Linked DNA regions of Thermogemmata fonticola. The protein of the gene in region 1 binds, or shares a complex with, the protein of each later gene. Links are inferred from orthologs where the notes say so. Each region holds a gene or a part of one and is shown on either strand. Other genes may lie near its edges.

Region 1 (3,084 bases):
CCCCTGGACGCGGTCCCGCCGCCGCGGCACCTCCCTCACCCCCTCTGGCTTCAGAAGCCGGGGAGCTGGCATCGTCCGAGGAGGGAGAAGTAGCCGTGGGGGCACTGGCCGGCGCCGCGGGGGGCAAGGGCGGGGTAGCAGCCGATGGCGACGACGAAGGAGAAGCGTCCGAAGCCGTCGGCGGTTCGTCCGAGACGGGGGTTGAGTCCGTCGTATTCGCTGGAGCTGGCGGGGGGGACGCCGAGGAGGCAGCCGAGATGGACGCCGAAGAGCCGCTCATGATACGCCCTCACTCACCGGCGGACGTTTGGGGAATGGATCGCGGGGAATGCGGCGTTCGTTCTTCGGAGAGCGCCGGGGAGGGGTTCCTCTCCACGGGGGAACTCGCGGTTCGCGGCGGACGGCTTCGGCGGTGCATTTGGCCCCACGCGGTGCCTTAGCGGCGGGGTGTCGGGGAGGGAGTCCGCCCGCGACTGCGGTCCCCATTGCCGCCGTTGTCGCCCCCGCCCGCCGTCAGCAGCGCCTTGCGGGAGAGCTTGATCCGGCCCTGGTCGTCGATGGCGATGACCTTGACCAGGACGCGGTCGCCCACTTGCACCACATCCTCCACACGGCCCACGTAGCCGACATCCAGCTCCGAGATGTGGCACAGGCCGTCACGTCCGGGGGCGATCTCGATGAAAGCCCCGAACTCCTTGATGGAGATCACCTTGCCCTCGTAGATCGCTCCGATGCGGATTTCCGCACCCAGGGCTTCGATCCGGCGGCGGGCTTCCTCCACCCCGGCGCTGTCGGTCCCCGCGATGGACACCGTGCCGTCATCCTGCACCTCGATCTTCGTCGCCGTCTCATCTTGCAGAGCACGGATGTTCTTGCCTCCTGGACCGATGAGCAAACCGATCTTGTCCGGCGCAATCCGGGTGGTGACCAGCCGCGGGGCATAGGCGCTGATCTCCTTGCGCGGGGCGGACAAGCTCTGGAGCATGATCTTGAGAATCTGCATCCGCGCCTCACGGGCCTGATCCAACGCCTGCCGGATGATTGGCTCCGTGATCCCTTCGATCTTGATGTCCAACTGCACCCCCGTGATTCCCTTCTGCGTCCCCGCCACCTTGAAGTCCATGTCCCCGTAGTGGTCCTCATCCCCCTGGATGTCCGTCAGCAGGGCGTAACGTTCCCCTTCGGTCACCAGGCCGATGGAAATCCCCGCCACGGGACGCTTGATGGGCACCCCCGCATCCATCAGGGCCAGGGTTCCTCCGCACACGGTCGCCATGCTCGAAGAACCGTTGGATTCCAGAATCTCCGAGACCAGGCGGATGGTGTAGGGGAAGCGTGTCGGCGGCGGAATGACCGCCTTGAGCGACCGCTCGGCCAGCATGCCGTGGCCGATCTCCCGCCGGCCCGGTCCGCGGATCGGCTTGCACTCCCCCACCGAATACGGCGGGAAGTTGTAGTCCAGCATGAACTTCTTGGAGTATTCCTCGAAGAGGTCATCGACCTTCTGCTCATCGGCGATGGTGCCCAGAGTGGCCACGACCAGGGCCTGGGTTTCCCCACGCTGGAAGACGGCTGAGCCGTGTGTCCGCGGCAACACCGCCACTTCGCAGGAGACCGGCCGCAATTCCCGGTGGCCTCGCCCGTCGATCCGCGTGCCGCTGAGCGTGATCTCCTTGAAAATCCGCTCCCGCAAGGCGGCGAACGCCTCGTAAATCTGCACCAGGTTGTACTTCGGCTTGCCGCTCTCATCCACCTGCACAAGATACTCCGCCTGAATGCGCTGCTTGAGTTCTTCGATGGCCGCCAGGCGCTGCTGCTTCCCTTTGGTCAGGTAGCGCTCGCGGAACTCCGCGCCGAAGCGGGCGTGGAACTCATCAACCAGCGGATTGGGCGGCGGCGGCGCCGGCAACTCCTTGGCCGGCAAACCTGCTGCTTCCCGCAGCCGCTCGATGGCGGTGATCGTCTCCTGACAGTAGCGGTGGGCCGTCAGAATGGCCTCGGCCATGTCCGCTTCCGGCAGCTCGCGGGCGAACCCTTCGATCATGCAGACGGCCTCGCGCGTCCCCGCCACCACCAGGTCCAGATCGCTCTCTTCCAGTTGTTCCACGCTGGGCATGACCACCCATTGTCCCGCCAGGCGCCCCAACCGCACGGCCCCATACGGCTTGAGGAAGGGAATGTCCGAGATGTGCAGAGCCGCACTGGCGCCGATCATCGCCAACACATCGGGATCGTTCTCCTTGTCCACCGACAGCACCGTGGCGTGGATCTGCACCTCGTTCGTGTAATTCGGGGGAAAGAGCGGACGGGTGGGCCGGTCGATGAGCCGGGACGTGAGGATTTCCTTGGTGGTGGGGCGGGTTTCTCGCTTGATGAAACCGCCGGGGAATTTCCCCGCCGCGTAGGTGCGCTCGCGGTACTCCACCTGTAAAGGGAAGAAGTCCCGGCCCGGAATCGCTCCCCCCGCCACCACCGCCACAATCACCGCGGTATCCCCGTAGCGGGCCAGCACCGCCCCGTGCGCCTGCCGGGCCAGCCGCCCCGTCTCCAACACCAACGTCCGATTTCCTAACGGATACTCCACACGCGCCGGTTGTGCACTCACGGATATGTCCCTTTCCCACTCGAATGACCAAAATGCTGTTCACCAAAGGGTGGCGCAGACACGCCGCCGGAGAGGGGAGGAAGACCGCTCGCCTACTGCCCGCCGAGCATGGACCCGAATGACCCATGCCCCATCCGTCGCGGCGGCCGTCCCTACCCACCGCGACACCCAACCGTCCCTCACTTGCGCAAACCCAGCTTGTTGATCACCGCCAAATACCGCTCCCGGTCCGTCTCCCGCAGATACTTCAGCAAGCGGGTCCGATGGCTCACCATCTTGAGCAATCCCCGCCGACTGGCAAAATCCTTCTTGTGCACCCGCAGATGCTCCGTCAACTCATTGATCCGCGCCGTCAGCAACGCGATCTGCACCTCGGGAGAACCCGTATCACCCTCCGACCGCCGGAATTGACTGATCAACTCGCTCTTCCGTTCCTTCGTGATCGCCATCACCTCGTCTCCTTACCTACTTCCTTACTT
Region 2 (3,030 bases), on another replicon or contig:
GCACGGGCCGACCCTGGACCTGGGCGATGGCCGCCTGCAACTGCCCGCTCAACTGCTGCCGCATGGTGGGGCTGATCGCCGCGGAGGTTTCGATGTCCGCCAGGGCGCTACGGAGGACCTGCACGGCTTTGGCCGGGTTGGTCCGGGCATAGCGCTGGGCCAGAGTGATCGCTTCCTGGACCATTGCCTGGGCCTTCTGGTCCGCGACCTGCCGTCGGGCGAGGGGGTCCGCCGGCGCCGGTGGCCGCGGAGGTTGACCCCAGACGGTCAGCGCTCCGATCCACACCAAACCGCACAGCGCACTGGCCCCGCGCACCCAAGACTTCGCTGGACACATGGCTTTGCGCCTCCTTCGTCCGCTGCCGCCTGGACCTGCCCCCGCCGGCACCACGCCTCCTCTTTCTCTCAACGTACCCCCGCCGCCGGCCGTTTGCCAGGAAATTGCTTCCGCCGCGGAGGCTTTCGCCCAGGGACCGATCCCTACGACCGGCCTTTCTGGACCCGCTGCCATCGTTACGGTCGGCGTCCTCCTTGCTGGCGGCATCGGCGGCATATCCAAGGAATCCGGGGAAATCGACCCCGCTAGGAATGCCGACCCCGCTAGGGAAGCCGACCCCGCCTCCGGTTCGCTTCCCGACCGCGGCGCTCAGCGGGCCGTGTCCACAAAGCGCGTCTCGCGGATGACGGTGACTTTGATCTCGCCGGGGTAGTCCAGTTGCTGCTCGATGGCACGGGCGATTTCACGGCAGAGCCGGGCGGCGTCGGCGTCCGTGGTCTTGTGGGCGTTGGCGATGACCCGCAACTCGCGTCCCGCCTGGATGGCAAAGGCCTGTTCCACTTCGGGGAAGCTACAGGCGACCGCTTCCAGTTCTTCCATCCAGCGGATGTATTTTTCCAGGGTTTCGCGGCGTGCACCGGGACGGCTGGCACTGATGGCGTCGGCGGCGGCGACCAGCACGGTGTAGATGTGGTCGCTGGTGATGTCATCGTGATGGCACTGGATGGCGTGGAGCACATCCGGGTTGTTCTCGCCATAGCGGCGGGCCAGTTCCGCCCCCACCTTGGGATGGCCGCCTTCCATCTCATGGTCTGCGGCTTTGCCGATGTCGTGGAGCAAGCCGCAGCGCCGGGCCAGGGCGGGGTTCAAGCCCAGCTCCCCGGCCATCAGCCCGCAGAGATGGGCCACTTCCACCGAATGCGCCAGGACATTTTGGCTGTAGGAGGTGCGGAAATGCAAGCGGCCGAGCAGGTGGATCAGCTTGTCGTGCAGCAACTGCACGTCGGCATCGCGGGCGGCCTGACGCCCCAACTCCATGAGGTATTTTTCCATCTCCGCCTGGGTTTCGCTGACCACCTCTTCGATGCGGCTGGGGTGGATGCGTCCATCTTCGATGAGCCGGACCAGAGCACGCCGGGCCGTCTCCCGCCGCACGTTGTCGAAGGCCGACACCACGACCACGCCGGGGGTATCGTCCACGATGACATCCACGCCGGTGATCTTCTCGAAGGTGCGGATATTGCGCCCTTCCCGGCCGATGATGCGACCCTTGATGTCGTCCGAGGGAATATCGACGGTGCTGACGGTCAGCGTGGAAGTGTACTGGGCGGACCAGCGCTGGATGGCCGTCGCCAGGATTTCCCGCGCTTTTTGCTCCGCAATTTCCCGAACGCGTTCCTCATGGCGGCGAATGCGCTCGGCCAGCTCCGCCGCTAGCTCCTTTTCCAGCCGTTCCAGCAGAAGTTTTTCCGCCCCTTCCCGGCTCAGACCGCTGATCTGCTGCAACTGCTGCATCTGCTGGGCGAGCAGCTCGTCAAGCTGGTGGTGCTTTTTTTCCCACTGCTCCCGCCGTTCGGCGAGTTTTTCGCGGGTCTGTTCGAGGTGTTTTTCCTTTCGCTGGAGTTCGCGCAGCTTCTGCTCCAGGGCGGCTTCGCGCTTCTCTAACCGCCGTTCCTGTTCGCGCAGCTCCGCACGAGCGGCTTCCAGTTCCCGATTGAGTTCCTCCCGGCGCCGCATGGCCAAATCGCGCGCTTGCAGCTCGGCATCACGGAGCAACTGCTGGGCTTGCACCCGCGCCTGTTCCACCAGCACACGGGCTTCCCGCTGCGATTCCAGCAGGACCTGCGAAGACTTTTCCGCCGCCATGCCGTCCGTGGAAGCGGGAACTGCGGCAGGCGGGGCGGAGGAAACAGCGGCAAGGCTCGCACTGCTAACCGCGGGAGAAGGAGTAAAGGCAGGTCTAGCAACATGATCCGCCGGTGGGGAAGGAGCAGGGGAAGCCGAATCGGCGGGGCCGGGCGCCTGTCGCCGCCGCCACCACCAATATCCGCCTCCGCCCGCTGCCACAAGCGCTGCCGCACCGGCGAGCAGGGCATGGAGCGGCTCCATAGGACGTATACTCCAGGAAGCGAACGGTTCCTGAGGGTCCTCGGCTTAGACCTCGGCGGCGGCAGGTCGTGGCCATCCCGGCTGCGGAAACGGCGACGCCAGCCCGGCGCACGGCCGTCCCCCATCCACACCGCACATACCATCCCGCCGGCCAGATAGCATAAACACCCCAGCAGGCCCGCGAGTAAAGCTCGCAGACCACGGACCACTGCCCTGAACCGCTCGCTCCGCAAATATAAACTTCCTACCATGGCTACTCGTCCACGCACAACGCGGACGGCCGATCCCACGCAGATCGGCTCACTTTCCCCCCAATGGCTCGCGCCCGGCCCGCAGTTCCCCGCAAGCCGGCACGTTGCCGCGCGTCCCATCAGGAAGAAAGCCTTGTCTATGAAGATATTATCACCTTTTCTCGCCGTTGCTGCAACCCGCCGCCGCACACCTCTTCATCTCCCCTTCTCCCGCCGCTGCGGGAGAAGGGGCCGGGGGATGAGGGCACCACCCCAGCGGCGGGAGAAGGGGCCGGGGGATGAGGGCACCACCGCAGCGGCGGGAGAAGGGGCCGGGGGATGAGGGCACCACCGCAGCGGCGGGAGATGGGGCCGGGGGATGAGGGCACCACCTAGCGCTGGGAAACCGCACCC

What was found.
Region 2: pnp (region 1) and rny share a complex: the UniProt entries of both Bacillus subtilis proteins name them as parts of the possible RNA degradosome complex. The link is inferred for Thermogemmata fonticola from one-to-one orthologs.

What each region holds. Positions count from the first base shown.
Region 1 is NZ_JACEFB010000018.1:62,139-65,222, forward strand. Bases 22-2,954 are described here. They hold pnp (polyribonucleotide nucleotidyltransferase), read right to left. Parts: upstream 2,606-2,954; coding sequence 437-2,605; downstream 22-436. Other genes in these bases: H0921_RS16450 (two-component system sensor histidine kinase NtrB), read right to left, coding at 22-280; rpsO (30S ribosomal protein S15), read right to left, coding at 2,785-2,954. Outside these bases: more of H0921_RS16450, read right to left, coding at 1-21; more of rpsO, read right to left, coding at 2,955-3,054. UniProt on the Bacillus subtilis protein: Involved in mRNA degradation. Catalyzes the phosphorolysis of single-stranded polyribonucleotides processively in the 3'- to 5'-direction. Necessary for competence development in Bacillus subtilis.
Region 2 is NZ_JACEFB010000002.1:552,616-555,645, reverse strand. The notes cover bases 17-2,895. They hold rny (ribonuclease Y), read right to left. Parts: upstream 2,387-2,895; coding sequence 647-2,386; downstream 17-646. Other genes in these bases: H0921_RS05660 (hypothetical protein), read left to right, coding at 336-710; H0921_RS05665 (STN domain-containing protein), read right to left, coding at 17-337. Also shown: more of H0921_RS05665, read right to left, coding at 1-16. UniProt on the Bacillus subtilis protein: Endoribonuclease that initiates mRNA decay. Initiates the decay of all SAM-dependent riboswitches, such as yitJ riboswitch. Involved in processing of the gapA operon mRNA, it cleaves between cggR and gapA.